DNA from 3 places in the Priestia sp. JSM ZJ58 genome. Region 2 is predicted to be linked to each of the others. Evidence: riboswitches for the same ligand, from Rfam matches in the RefSeq annotation. Region 2 holds a riboswitch; each other region holds the start of a gene.
What was found. Region 2 has a riboswitch for cobalamin ahead of nikA (nickel ABC transporter substrate-binding protein). Riboswitches for the same ligand answer to the same signal wherever they lie in the genome.
Positions count from the first base shown of each region.

Region 1 (5,113 bases), on a different contig from region 2:
CCTCCTCGCCCTAAGACAATAACAGCCGTGTCTTCAGCTGGAGTTTCTAAATTTTCTCCTGATTCTTGTAATCTCGTTTTTAAAATTTCAAGGGCTTCTTCATGAACGCCAATGGGACGTCCGTACACGAAGTTTACGTGTGGATATTTTTCCTTAGCTTCATCTATAGCCGCCGGAATATGTATTTTTGAGTGGCCAGCTGGCAAGAGCATAATTGGAACTACAACTACATCTGTCGCTCCTTTTGCCACACATGTATCAATGCCTTGACTTACATTCGGACGTTCAAACTCTAGAAAACACGTTTCTACTAAAATAGATGGGTCCCAATCATGCTTCATAGTCGAGATAAACTCGCGAATTTGATCGTTCCCTTCAGGATCTCTACTTCCATGACCGACAAATAAAACTGATTTCATATAATGCCCTCCCATTTTTAATCTCCACACGGAGCTGGTTCTACTTTTATTTTTGGTGTTATATCTTGATAGTCGAATCCATAAACATTCTTCACACGCTTAAAGAATTTATGAAACCGCTCATTTGGATGACCTTTTTCTTTATATTCATGGACAATGTTCTCCACTATTTCAACAATGTCATCGGGCGCTATGCCTTCCGCCACAATTTGACCTGAATGGGCGTTTCGTCCAACCGTTTTAGCCCCTAAAAATAAGTCAAACGCACCTTTTCTGTAGACAATGCCGATATCTTCTTGAACAGCACCGTAACAGGCCATACCGCATCCATTAATACCAAGCTTCAGCTCTTTTGGCATGTCCATTCCACCGAGACGCTTTTGTAATTGTTCCGTATGCGGGATGGCGTCACTTTTTTCTCCATCACAAAAATCACACGCTTTAATTGTAAACACGTCTCCGACTGGAGATAGTAAAAAGGAAGCTGATTGGAGCTTTTTAATAATCACATCTGGCTGAGCCGTTGGAATTTGCAGTTTGATTTGATGGTCAGGCGTATACTCCATCGTACCTTTTTCACCAACAACTTCTGCTAGTGTTGTCATTTGAACGGGCGTAAACTTCTTATTTGCAAGCCCTGGACTAACTGCCACTTCAAAAATAGACTCAATTGGCTGGTGTACGACCGGTGAAGTAGTTTCACCTAAAATTGCTTGAAGCGCTTCTTCTGCCAGAGCTCGTGAAGCTGCTTTTTCTTCTTTTGTGTTCTGAACATCTTCAATAGCTGAAGCCGTTTGCTTTACAGTCTCCTCTTGATCAAGAGCCCATGGTTCTGCTTCTTTTCGAAGTCGCTGATGCGGTCTTAGCGGCTGCTCTGTTTGGTTGAGGGTATATTTACGCTGATACCCGCGCGGTGTAATCATTAAGTCATCGTAAAAGAACGTAGATGAATTTCCGACAACAACGGTAGTCAGCATGCCTATTTCATGATTTAACATGTCTTTTAAATTGGTCATTACCACTTCTTCACGGTCACGATAAGCGCTTTTCACAAGACCAACAGGCGTATCGGGGGAACGGTATTTTAATAAAATCCTTTGCGCTTCCACAATTTGTCTTGTGCGTCTTCCGCTTTTCGGATTATAAAAAGCTACTACAAAATCTGCTTGTGCAGCTGCTTCGATTCGTTTTTCGATTAACTCCCAAGGCGTAAGGTGGTCACTTAAACTAATCGTACAGGCATCATGCATCACGGGCGCCCCAAGGAGGGATGCGCATGAATTAATAGCCGAAATGCCAGGAATCACTTCCAGCTCTACGCCCGTTTCTTTTTTCCATCCTTTTTCAATCAACACTTCATACACAAGGCCGGCCATTCCGTATACTCCTGCATCTCCGCTTGAAATGACCGCCACGGTTTTTCCCGCTTCAGCTTGCTTTACGGCTTCTTGTGCACGGCTTACTTCTTCGGTCATTCCTGTACTAATAATTTGCTGATTCGTTAATAGTCCTTGAATTAATTCCACATAGGTTTTATAACCAATGATCATATCACTTTCTTGAATGGCTTCTCTTGCTCGCTGTGTAATATGTTCAAAGCTTCCTGGGCCGAATCCAATAACTAACAGTTTACCTTTCATGCTAGCTCCTCCTTTATGCGTTACTTTTTACTTTGTCAATTCCTTCTATGGAGTCACTCTTTTCCGGAGAAACAAAACCGTTTTGATCATATTCATAAATAAGTGATTCCTTTATACTGCAGCCTCCTGCTAAATGTTCTTCAACAATTCGATGAGCTACGTTTTCAGTGACCTGCTTGTACCAATCTCCTGAAGGGTACACGATAGCTACAGGAGCATCTTTGCATCTTCCGTTACAGCGCGTACGGGTTGTGTGAACCGCTTCATCTAGATTCAGTTCAGTCACTTTATTTCGAATAGCTTGCGTGGCTTCTTCTCCACCTTTTCTCATACAGCTGCTTCCATTACAAATCAATACGTGATGTTTTGTTCCATTTAAGTTCCACGTCGTCACACTTATTCGCTCCTTTACTAAAAAAACGCCTCTATCAATGATAGAGGCGCAGAAAAATTCAAACTAAGTTTTTGCACTTCCACCTATATCCCGTAGGGTAAGCTTCGCATTAGAAAAAGGCTGGTTTCCTGACTTCGATTCATCACTTGATTGCGCCTTCCCGAATACAGTGGCATATGCAATCAGCTCCTCTTCACAGTGGCGGGTACCGCGCTGGCTTCACACCAGACTTCCCATTTAACGCAATGTGAACATTGCGCACCTTTTTTGCACGATATGTAGTTTTGTGCTACGAGAAAAACCCGCTTCGCTAATATGCGAGCGGGTAAAACGTCAGAATAAAAGTGTACACGAATGCCACTTTAAGCCAACGTTTCCCTTCCCGCTCCCCGGAGAAATAGAAACTTCACAATAAAGACAGGTCTCCTGACTTGTGTATCATTCTACTTGAGAACCTTCCCGTGATTTTTCCACAGTGGTTATACTCGTTCGTCCACACTTACAGTTGCGGGGGCAGTACTGGTCTTTCACCAGTTTCCCTATTAAGCCTTCTTGGCATCTTTACTGTTGCTGTTTGATATATATGAACCTTTTAAACTATCAGAATAATAGAAGTAACTACCATATCATAGCGTACATTTTTTTTTATTTCAACTCTATTCTTTTCGTAAGATACAAGAAGCTATGAAAAAACAAGAGCATAAAGTCAGCTCTTGTTTTTTCATTATATAGCTACTAATGTTAAATGAGGATCATTATAATACACGACTTCTGAAAGAACTTTACAGCCATTTGTTTTTGCAAAAGCTTCTCTCGCCTGCGTTTCAGTTTCAAATTCAAACATTTTCATTTCTTTTCCAGCATATACCGTCAGTACCCACATGAAAAGATTCGCCTCCGATTATTGTAGTGATCGCTATATCCACATTATGACGAAACCATATCCTTTTGAAAACCCATTCTACAAAACTTGTCACAAGAAACTTTTAAAAATTTAAAAACATTTTAACTTCTGTAAATGAACAAAATGTACAAAAGGTTTAAGCCGTATTATACCTCTTTAAAAAAGGTGCTTTTTTTACCAACTGTTGCTTCACCAGTAAAAAAATATATAGTATTTATTAAAAAAAGAAGCCGGACAGCCGGCTTCTTTTTTAGGAAAGGAAAGTACAGACATCACAGTCCCGTCCTGCTCTTTGTTTTGCATAAAAATACACTAATTAAATATTCCTTTCTTAAAGCAGAACCATGTTCGATTGCACATAGTGGTAAAGAAGCTTGTACGTATGGTTTAATGAATCTTGATGCGTTCTCTCAAACGCATGAGAAGAATCAATTCCTGGACCAATTAAGCCGTGTACGATGTCATGCCCGGCACGAATAGCAGCAGAAGCATCTGATCCGTAAAACGGATAAATATCTAATTTGTACTGAATATCATGCTGCTTAGCTAGCTCCACCAAATGCTTTCTCAAACCGTAATGATATGGGCCGCTTGAATCTTTTACACAAATAGACACGGTGTATTCATCAGTAGATTGTCCATCTCCCATGGCACCCATATCAACCGCTAAGTATTCTACCGTTTGAGGCGTAATATTAGAATTTCCTCCGTATCCAATTTCTTCATTATTTGAAATAAGAAAGTGCGTAGTGTATGGCAGTTCGATCTGCTCTTCTTGAATTGTTTTCATGAGCTGAAGCAATAAAGCTACGCTTGCTTTATCATCGAGATGACGAGATTTAATAAAACCGCTTTTTGTTATTTCTACACGAGGATCAAACGAAACAAAGTCGCCGACTTCAATTCCAAGACTGCGAACATCTTCTGCGCTATGTACTTTTTCATCCAATCGAATTTCTATATTATCTTGATTTCGCTCAGCTTTACCTGCATCTTTATACACATGAACAGATGTTTGATGCATAAGGATGGTCCCTGTAAATACTTCTCCTGCTGACGTTTCGATTTCACAATATTCTCCTTCAATGGAATTGTAGCGGAACCCTCCAATCAAGTCGATTTTCAGACGTCCACTCGGTTTGATTTCTTTTACCATAGCACCTAATGTATCGACATGAGCCGTCAGCATGCGGTGATGATCCGTATCTTTACCGGGAATAGTAGCGACTAAGCCTCCTTTTCGATTGCGATACGTTTGAATATTTAGCTCTTTTACATAGTCTTCGACAAATGAAATCACCTTTTCTGTATTTCCAGAAGGACTGGGAATCGAAACAAGCTTTTTAATTAACTGAACAGTTTCCGTCATTATGACACTTCCTTTGTCTCTCATTTCTTTTATTTTACCATATGTTTCAAAAAAGATAACAGGCAGCTCCAAACAAAAAAGCCAGGCAGCTGCCCGGCTTTTTTGTTTTAAGCTATGTTTGATTTCTTTAATTCATTTGTGTAATTTAATGATTTTTGCTTATCAAACTCGCCTTCAGACTTGGACATTACAATTGCAGCTAAAGCATTTCCTACTACGTTAACTGTGGTACGCATCATATCAAGAATGCGGTCAATTCCTGCAATAAATGCCATGCCTTCAAGAGGGAAGCCCATAGATTCAAGCGTAGCAAGTACAACTACAAACGATGCCCCTGGTACACCAGCCATCCCTTTTGAGGTTAACATTAGCACAAGAAGGAGCTGA
Region 1 covers NZ_JBISEM010000001.1:2,116,036-2,121,148, reverse strand. The annotation lists gene ACH6EI_RS11275 (sirohydrochlorin chelatase) at 1-419, opposite strand, end outside; gene cobJ (precorrin-3B C(17)-methyltransferase) at 437-2,059, opposite strand; gene ACH6EI_RS11265 ((2Fe-2S) ferredoxin domain-containing protein) at 2,073-2,453, opposite strand; cobalamin riboswitch at 2,555-2,734, opposite strand; cobalamin riboswitch at 2,853-3,031, opposite strand; gene ACH6EI_RS11260 (hypothetical protein) at 3,178-3,336, opposite strand; gene ACH6EI_RS11255 (M42 family metallopeptidase) at 3,689-4,726, opposite strand; gene ACH6EI_RS11250 (cation:dicarboxylate symporter family transporter) at 4,834-5,113, opposite strand, start outside.
Region 1: linked by a shared signal. The riboswitch ahead of ACH6EI_RS11265 ((2Fe-2S) ferredoxin domain-containing protein) and the one ahead of nikA (nickel ABC transporter substrate-binding protein) in region 2 are both predicted to bind cobalamin.

Region 2 (5,113 bases):
AAAACATGCTAAAATAACTGATGATAACCTGCATGTGCTGCTGTTTATACAAAAGAACTGGATCAAGGTTTCTCAAAAATCATTTATACACTGCTGACATTTTGATGAATAGGAGAGGCTACGTGATGTCTAAAAGTGATCATGAAAAGCAACAGATGAGTCGGGCTGATATGAAAAAACAAGCTAAAACATCCTCGCAAAACCTTGTGATGAACGTACTCATTGCCATTGTATCTGCATGTATTTTAGCTCTTATTATAAATATTTTTGTACTAATGAAATGAGCCGTTATGCTGCTCATTTCTTTTTATTAGGTTCAGCTTTTATTGAAGAGTTTGAGGTCTCTTTCACTAGAGAGCACATTGTGAATAGCGTATCTTTTTTTTACAAATGATAGTTGTGATATGATAAAGCAATAATACATTAGACAAAAAGCTGGAGGTTACTTAGTATGCCATTACTTAGATTTGATGTAATAGAAGGAAGAGACGAAAAAGAGTTAAAAACATTACTAGACGCTACTCATCGAGCGATGCTAGAAGCCTTTGGCGTCCCAGAACGCGATCGTTATCAAATTGTACATCAGCATCCTGCTCATGAAATGATTATTGAAGATACAGGTCTTGGCTTTGAGAGAAGCAAGGATTTGGTTATTATAAGTGTGACGAGCAAACAGCGAACAGAAGAGCAAAAACAAGCTCTTTACAAATTAATTGTAAAAGAGCTGGGAGAAAGCTGCGGAATTCAGCCAAGCGACATTATGATTTCAATTGTTGAAAACGGTAATGCTGACTGGAGCTTTGGTATGGGAGAAGCTCAATTCTTAACTGGGAAATTATAAAATGGTTTATTATCTAGAGAAGCCCTTATTTCTAAGGGCTTTTTCTCATTTTGTCTATAAAAATATTATTCTCTTAGTCACATCTTACTCAAAATTAAATACAGACATCTGTCAAATGAATGATACAATAAGCTTATATACCGTTTTGAGTGGGAAAACCAAAAAAGAGTTCGGCGTACTAACTTCGGAACAACAATAATTTTACATAAAGATGTAAAGATTTAAAGGTTAAAAGAGAAATGTATAAAATCTGTAAAACAAAAGAACAGTTACGCGTTAAACATAGGAGTAAAAGGTTCTTCACGTGTTTTTTCGGATAATAAGAGAAAGTAATTTTGATCATTGAGGAGGAACTTAGAATGTTTGGATTTGATGGAGATGTATCGCCATTAGTGCGAATTAAAGTAATTGGAGTCGGCGGTGGAGGAAATAACACCGTTAACCGTATGATTGAACATGGTGTACAAGGGGTAGAATTTATCGCCGTTAATACGGATGCTCAGGCGCTTAATTTATCTAAAGCAGATGTGAAAATGCAGATTGGTGCGGCATTAACGCGAGGATTAGGTGCAGGAGCTAATCCAGAAGTAGGAAGAGAAGCTGCAGAAGAAAGCAGAGAGCAAATTCAAGAAGTACTGCAAGGCGCAGATATGGTATTCGTAACAGCTGGCATGGGGGGAGGCACTGGTACTGGAGCAGCTCCGGTTATTGCCCAAATTGCCCGTGAACTAAATGCTTTAACAATTGGAGTAGTTACTCGTCCTTTCAAGTTTGAAGGAAATAAACGTACCAAGCAAGCAGTAGGCGGTATTACTGCGATGAATGAATCGGTAGATACCCTTATTGTCATTCCAAACGACCGTTTGCTTGAAATCGTTGATAAAAAGACACCTATGCTTGAAGCATTCCGTGAAGCAGATAATGTTCTTCGCCAAGGTATTCAAGGTATTTCAGATTTAATCGCTGTTCCAGGGCTGATTAACCTTGACTTTGCTGATGTAAAAACAATTATGTCTAATCAAGGATTTGCGCTTATGGGTATCGGACGAGCTTCGGGATCAGATCGAGCAATTGAAGCAGCGAAAAAAGCGATTTCTAGTCCGCTGCTAGATGCATCGATTGATGGAGCAAGAGGCGTGCTGCTGAACATTACGAGCGGCAGCAGCCTGAGTCTTTACGAAGTACAGGAAGCAGCAGATATTGTCACGTCCGCTTCTGATCAGGACTTAAATATGATTTTTGGATCTGTGATTAATGAAGATTTAAAGGACGAAATGATGGTAACCGTTATTGCCACTGGATTTGATGATAAAGATATTTCACCATCAGCTTCCACTTCTAGAGTTTCAAGAGCACGCTACTAAATTAAATAACCAGCTTTTATGGTGGCAATTGTTTTTCAATTGCCTTAAAAGGGAATCCGGTGAAAATCCGGAGCGGTCCCGCCACTGTAACAAGGAGCCTTATGTCAAAAAGCCACTGTCTATTTAGAGACGGGAAGGCGGTATAAGGCAGTGACTTGAAGCCAGGAGACCTGCCATAAATCGCAGCACACAATAACCTACGAGGATAGGGAGGTGTTTTGGCAGAATCAAAAATACGATAAACAAGGGATACGTTTATCTGAATTTGTTGTGAAGGCAAGCACTTCTTTTTAGAAGTGCTTTTTTTGTGTATTAAAATAGAAGGTGGAAAAATGAATGATAAATAATAAAAAACTTGTATCTATGATATTTCTCATGTTACTTTGCCTCACTGCTTGCGCTCCTAATGAAGAGAGCGTAAGTATAAAAGAAAGAAAGAAAACGGATAAAAGTGTGACGTTTTTATTTAATTTTACATCTGCAACGCTTGATCCTCATACGGACGATAATTATACAGCAGTTCGTGGGGGAGTAGGGGAGACGCTTGTTAAAATCAACGACGATTTAAAAATAAAGCCTTGGCTTGCTGAAAAGTGGGAAACGAAAGATAACGGCCTTACATGGACATTTATGATAAGAAAGAACATCACGTTTCAAAACGGAAAAGCGCTGGATGCAAATGCCGTTAAGTCTTCTCTTCAAAGAACGATAGACCAAAGTTATGCGATGAAAAACGCTTTAAATATTAAAGAAATGAAAGCGAACAGTCATGCGCTGACAATTACATTAAAAGAACCAATGCCTAAATTTCCTTCTGAATTAGTGCATCCAAATACAGCTATTATAGATGTTAATGCTTCTAATATAGCTAAGAAGCCCATTGGTACGGGTCCATTTCGCGTCTTGTCTTTTGATCAAGGAAATCAAGTAAAATTAGAAAGATATGAAAATTATTGGGGTGGAAAAGTGAAATTGAAAAGTGCGATCTTTGGATTTAACGAAGATGCTAATGCGCGAGTTGCTGCTCTTCAATCTGGAACAGCCGATATTATTTATCGCCCGCCTTTAGAAAGCTTGGGCACTTTACAAACAGATCCGTCTTTTAAAGTAAGTGGAGTACCTAGTGTGCGCACCCATTTATTGCTTTACAATCAAACTAATGACGCATTAAAAGACGAAAATGTAAGAAAAGCTATCGATACCTTATTGAACCGAAAAGAAATTGTTAGCAGCATCATGAACAATCAAGCGGCAGCGGCTCGAGGTCCATTTTTACCCCAATTTCCTTTTGCTGATAGTACTGCTAATGAGCAAAGAGGTATGACATCTGCTAAAAAATATTTAGAGAAAGCAGGCTATCAAATCAAAAATGACAAAGCAATCAAAAATGGAAAGCCACTATCGCTCTCTCTTGTCACATATAGTTCTTTGCCAGAACTGCCTTTAATTGCTCAGCTTATACAGTCTAATGCCAAAGAGTTAGGAATTACTATTAAGATTCACCTAGTTGAAGATAGCGATGAATATGTAATGGCAAAAGATGATTGGGATTTAGCATTGTACAGCCTTATCACAGCACCTAGAGGAGATGCCAGCTATTATTTAAGTACGAACTATTTGCCCGGCGGTGGTTTAAATGCCAGCCGGATTAATGATGATACGCTAACAAAAATGATAGAACAGTTAAATTCAACAGTAGATGACGCAAAACGAGATCAGTTAGCCAAACAAGCAACCGCTTTGATTAATAGAAAAATGCTGACGTCATCGATTGTACATCCAAACATTGTTGTTGCTTATAATCAAAAAGTGAAAAACTGGACAACAAATCCAAGCGAGTATTATATGCTGACTCAGCATTTAGACGTAACGCCGTAGTTAACATTGCAGCATAAGCAGAGAAAAGAAAAAGTATACAATGATCGCTAAAAGGATGTGACAGTAAACGTGCATGAAGTACAAATGTATCAAATTAAAGAAGTAAAAGAAAAGGATGCTGAAGTGATTCAGTTTGTCATGAATATGCGGAATGAGCTATTTCCTATGCTGGAAAAAAATCGGCTTCCTGTGGATTTGCTTCATTTTAATGAACATTACGTTCAAGCGAAAGACGCTGCTTTTTTTGCAGCTGTTACGGAAAATCAACAAGTAATTGGAACCATTGGTTTATACGCTTACGATGGACGGTTTCATGCATTAAAAGAGCGATATGAACATAGAACTGCAGCTGAGATTGTAAAATGCTATGTCGATCCAGCGTACCGGCGTCTAGGCATTGGACAGCAGCTGTTAAAAGCAGTTGAACAATTTGCCCAAAGTCATTTTTATGACACGCTGTATCTGCATACTCATCCTTTTTTACCTGGCGCTATTCCTTTTTGGGCTTCACAAGGCTTTATCAAAAGGCTAGCTGAACAGGATGAACCATGGAATACGCTGCACATGGACAGAAAAATACAACGAGTCGTAACGTAACGAGATCATACAGTAATTACCATGGAATCTGTATATGGGCTCATGCTATAATGAACGTAACTTACATTTATAGCCTGTAGGGCAAGTCCTTACAGAAAAGAACCACGTTTCGAATTGGCTGAAACGTGGTTCTTTTCTGTAAAAAACAAGTAACAAAATATTTTTAAAAATATATATGAAATCGCTTTCAAAATAATGAAATATATTATATAATTACTAGTGTTGTGTTGTACTTTGTTAGTGTTAAATCAATATCCTACATGTGTGAGCCGATTGCCTTATGGTAGTCGGCTTCCTTTTTTTATAGTAGGAGTCTAAAGGGAAACAGCGTTCGTTAAAATGGCTGTAATTGTCATGATAATAGTTGTCCCAAAGGCCCACTTGAAAAGAAAGAAAAGTAGCAATCATGCCAAACCCTAACAAAGAAAGCATT
Region 2 covers NZ_JBISEM010000005.1:100,750-105,862, reverse strand. The annotation lists gene ACH6EI_RS25395 (hypothetical protein) at 126-284, shown strand; gene ACH6EI_RS25390 (tautomerase family protein) at 452-841, shown strand; gene ftsZ (cell division protein FtsZ) at 1,201-2,205, shown strand; cobalamin riboswitch at 2,208-2,398, shown strand; gene nikA (nickel ABC transporter substrate-binding protein) at 2,542-4,083, shown strand; gene ACH6EI_RS25375 (GNAT family N-acetyltransferase) at 4,153-4,680, shown strand.

Region 3 (5,113 bases), on a different contig from region 2:
GTTAATTGCACTTTGCTGCTTTATCCTGTGCTATGCGTTTTCTTGGGCGCCGCTTACGTGGATCATTGTAGGAGAAATTTTCCCGCTTTCTGTGCGCGGAATCGGTGCTGGTATTTCATCTGCCTTTAACTGGACAGGATCGCTTGCAGTAGGGCTTGTGTTTCCTATATTAGCCGATCAGTTTAGCTTAGGTGTGATCTTTTCAACGTTTGGGATCATTTGTATTCTCGGATTATTCTTCATACGCTTTGTAGTTATCGAAACTAAAGGGCGCAGCCTAGAGCAAATTGAAACAGACATGGCAGCTCGTTCTGAAAGAAATTCGTTAAGTCCAGTTGAGCGTAATAAATATGTTTAATTGTCGTAAATGTTTTAAATGTAAGGTGCTGAGATAAAAATATTTTAGCTGAAGTGAAAAACGAACCACTAATCAAAGTGTTTGATTAGTGGTTCGTTTTTTATGGTGAACGCAGGTTTCAGCTGTTTCATTTCTTCTAGCAGTTGATTGGAGAGCAAGGCGAAGACTCCCGCGGGAAAAGCGGAACAGATGAGACCCCGCAGGCGCACAAGCGACGAGGAGGCTCATCGGCCGCCCGCGGAAAGCGAAGCCTTGCACGGAAATCAACTGCGGGGCAACAAGCGGTTCAGCTCATGTCGGCCTTTGTTCGTCTTTGGATTATGCTCCAGCTCTTATTAATAGATACTGAGATTCTAGCTTTTATGTTGTCTTATCCGTGCTTAACAAAATGAAAGAATAGATAAGCTATGGAAACTCATTTAAATGTGCGTTCTGCTTACAAGAAGATAGTGACCTTCATCAGCAAATTTCCATATAAATAAGTAAGCTTGTTTACTTTTAACCAATTTTATTTAGTAATAGGAGGATTAACTAGTTGATGAATTTGACGCTTCATGAACGTTCTGAAAAGTTATTAAAGCAAAGAATTAAACAATTAAATCCGAGAGATCCATTCAACTTTGTTTTTATGGGCGACAGCAGAGGTGACGGACCAAACGATAATTGTTACACGATGAGCGGTGAATTTGAGCTTGTGTTAAAAAAGGCGGTGGAATTGAATCCGCTGTTTATTATTCATGGGGGAGACACCGTGTATACAGGAGAAAAGAGGTATTTGGAGCACTTTGTTAAAGTTGTCGAAAAAATAGCACCAAACATTCCCGTGTTTGTATGCGTAGGGAATCACGATGAATTAAACCTTGAAGAAAGCAACCTCGAAAACTTCAGAGCCACTATCGGAAAAGTGCACTGGGTCATTGATATTCCTGTCTTTAACTTCCGGTGCATCGCATTAAATAATATCATCAGCCCCAAGAATAAAATATATGGATTTACAGATAGAGAGCTGAATTATTTAGAGCAGCAGCTAGAGGATGCTCCTCGTAATACCGTTGTAGCCATGCATGCGCAGCCAAATATTGGCCGGTGGTCAGACCTGGGAGGTTTTCCTGTAACGACTCCTCAAAGTCAAGAATTTTTTGATTTAATTCAAGAACATCGCGTGAAAAAAGTGTTAGTCAGCCACGTGCATGCGTATGACGAGCAGTTTATTAGAAAAAACAGAAACGGGTCGTTTACGCTTGGAAGAGGTACTGATTTTGTATTATCAGGAGGCGCGGGTGCTCCCCTTGATTTTGAACCGCCTTTAATTTTAAATAATTATAATTTTACGGAGTTTTTTGTTAGCCGGTACGACATTTTAGGACCTCTTCTTTGGAAGGATTTTGGACGACCTCGAAGAAGTTGTTTGTAAAAACAAGAAAGTAGAAAGCTAGGTTCAAAAAAAAGAGGCTGGGACAAAAGGGTTTTAGGCGAAATGAAAAATGAACCACTAATCAAGCATCTTGATTAGTGGTTCATTTTTTTATTAGGGTAAACGTAGATTTCATGTGTATAGGTCTTTCTAGCAGGTGATTGGAGGACAAGACGAAGACTCCTGCGGGAAAAGCGGAACACGTGAGACCCCACAGGAGCGTATGCGACGAGGAGGCTCAGCGACCGCCCGCGGAAAGCGAAGTCTTGTACGGAAATCAACTGCGGTGTCACAAGCGATTCAGCTCATGTATCCCATTTGCCTTTAGATTGGATTCACTTGGTTATGTCTCAACCTCTTTTGGAAAACCGTACGAAACCTTGTAGCAGAAGGCTCAGTCAAACGTTATAATAGATAATGAATGATGATATATTCTCTATATTTGTCATATATTTGTATTACATATGTAATTGAAGAAAAACATTCACTTGATATACTGTTTAATGACTTAACTTTATCTTAACATTCACAGTGAAATGCGTGTTTATAGAGGCTTAAAACATACACAGCAAATGGAGGAGCTATCATGGCAAACGAAAAGATGCAAGAAGGACTCAATCGTTTTATTAAGGAAGATTTAAATGACCTTTTAGGTAGACTGTTCCCCCTAATGGACCGAGAATGTGCGGAAGAAAAGAGAATGCTTATCGAAACGGCGGTAGAGTACATCTATTCTTCAGGGTATCATCAAGGAGCAAAAGACTTGATCGAAACACATCGAAAAGATGATTACAAATTATTAAGGCAAAAATTAGCGTCAACGCCTCCTGAAAACTAATTTTTTTGAAATTTCTTTTGACAACATAAATGTAAGGTGTTAAGATGACTCTACATTCAAAATATTATAAACAATTAAAACTCTTATTGAGAGAGGCGGAGGGACTGGCCCTGTGAAGCCCGGCAACCATTTAACAATCTTGTTAAAAAGGTGCTACATCCTGCAAAGCGTACAGCTTTGAAAAATAAGAGAGGATTTCATAGATACTATGCCTCTCTATTCATGATAGAGAGGCTTTTTATTTTATGTGAATATGTTTTGAATGAACAATTTCATAGAAATGCATCAGGTGCTGTGTAACGAATGTACGCAGCTTAAAAGGGAAGACCGGTGAAAAGCCGGCGCGGTCCCGCCACTGTAATGGGGAGCAACTTATTAACCACTGTTTCATGTTGAAATGGGAAGGGATAGGAAGCGATGAACCTAAGTCAGGAGACCTGCCTGTTGTATGCACTTAAGCTCTACGGGATATAGAGAGGAGTGAGGAATACGTGTTGAGAAAAACAGGCTATCTCAACTTTAGTTAAGTATGCGTATCATCTCTCTTTTCATTTCGAAAAGGGAGATTTTTTAGTTTAGCGATAAAAAAATATATAGGGAGTGGAAAAAATGAGCAGTGTAAAAAGTTCAAATGTAGGTTATCCAAGAATTGGTGAAAAACGAGAATGGAAAAAAGCGCTTGAGCAGTTTTGGGCAGGAAAGATAGAGAAAGATATCTTTCTTCAGGAAATTGAAGCTCTTCGTCTTGGGCATCTGAAAAAACAGCGTGACGCAGGAATTGAATTAATTCCAGTCGGCGATTTTAGCTTATACGATCACGTGTTAGATACAGCCGCTATGTTTGGTTTGGTGCCAAAGCGCTTTGAATATAACGGAGGCCCGGTATCCCTTGAAACGTATTTTGACATCGCCCGAGGAACAAAAGGTGCGGTAGCCTCTACGATGACAAAATGGTTTAACACAAATTATCACTATATCGTACCAGAGCTTGACGAATGTACGCCTGCCCTTGTAGAAAATCGTCCGCTTCAATTTTACAAAGAAGCAAAACAAAAGCTGAATATCAAAGGCAAACCCGTTATTTTAGGTCCAGTAACATTTGTGAAGCTGTCAAAAGGATATAAAAAAAGTGAGTTTAAAAAAGTAGTTGAACAGTTTGTTCCTCTTTATGCAACAATCTTAGCGGAGCTGGAGGCAGAAGGGGTCGAGTGGGTACAAATAGATGAGCCGATTTTAGCTACAACGCTATCAAAAGAAGACCTGGCACTGTATAAAGAAGTCTATGAAGCTTTGAAAAAAGCGGCACCGAATGTAAAAGTCATTTTGCAGACGTACTTTGACAGCGTAGATTACTATAAAGAAGTAGTTGCTCTTCCTGTTCACGGAATTGGATTGGATTTTGTACATGACCGAGGCGAAAATCTCACGGCGCTTAATAAATATGGTTTTCCAACTGATAAAGTGCTGGCAGCAGGAGTGATTGACGGACGAAACATTTGGCGTGAAAACTTGGACGAACAGCTTTTAACAATCAGTGAAATTGAAGAAGCTGTATCAAAAGACCGTTTGATTCTGCAGCCTTCATCAAGTTTATTACATGTTCCTGTCACGGTGAAAAGCGAAAAAACCATTGAGCCAATTCTAAAAAACGCGCTGTCTTTTGCAGATGAAAAGCTGAAGGAAATCACGCTTTTAACAAAAGCGGTGCAGCAAGGAAAAGAAGCAATTGAAAAAGAAATAAGTGTAAGCAAACAAGCGATTCAAGCATTAAATGGATCATCTTTTCGAAACCATCAAGACGTTCAAAAAGAGCTGAAGCAGCTGCACAGCTATAAAGCGGAGCGCCAAGCGCCGTTTGACGTACGTCAACGCGTTCAGCAAGAAGCATTTCAACTGCCGCTTCTTCCAACGACAACAATTGGAAGCTTTCCGCAAACAAAAGAAGTGCGAAAAGAGCGTCTGAAGTGGCGTAAAGGAGAGTTAAGCGATGAAGCATATGAAGCGTACATTAACGCTGAAATCAAAAAATGGATTGAAATTCAAGAAAACATCGGCTTAGATGTCCTTGTGCACGGAGAGTTTGAGCGCACGGACATGGTTGAATACTTCGGTGAAAAATTAGGAGGTTTTCAGTTTACGAAGTTTGGCTGGGTGCAATCATACGGTTCTCGCTGCGTGAAGCCGCCGCTTATTTACGGAGATGTCTCGTACGAGCAGGCGATGACAATCAAAGAAACGGTCTACGCACAGTCTCTAACCAATAAGCCTGTTAAAGGAATGCTGACGGGGCCAATTACAATTTTAAACTGGTCGTTTGTACGTGATGATATCTCACGCTACGACGTGGCCAATCAAATTGCGCTTGCTCTTAGAAAAGAAGTGGAAGCACTTGAAAGTCAGGGCATCTCAATGATTCAAGTAGATGAACCGGCGCTGCGTGAAGGACTGCCGTTAAAACGAGAAAACTGGGAAAGCTACTTGAACGCGGCGGTGTATGCGTTCA
Region 3 covers NZ_JBISEM010000001.1:1,307,165-1,312,277, forward strand. The annotation lists gene ACH6EI_RS06745 (sugar porter family MFS transporter) at 1-358, shown strand, start outside; gene ACH6EI_RS06750 (hypothetical protein) at 502-750, shown strand; gene ACH6EI_RS06755 (metallophosphoesterase family protein) at 897-1,772, shown strand; gene ACH6EI_RS06760 (hypothetical protein) at 1,930-2,100, shown strand; gene ACH6EI_RS06765 (hypothetical protein) at 2,359-2,610, shown strand; SAM riboswitch class I at 2,691-2,801, shown strand; cobalamin riboswitch at 2,881-3,069, shown strand; gene metE (5-methyltetrahydropteroyltriglutamate--homocysteine S-methyltransferase) at 3,220-5,113, shown strand, end outside.
Region 3: linked by a shared signal. The riboswitch ahead of metE (5-methyltetrahydropteroyltriglutamate--homocysteine S-methyltransferase) and the one ahead of nikA (nickel ABC transporter substrate-binding protein) in region 2 are both predicted to bind cobalamin.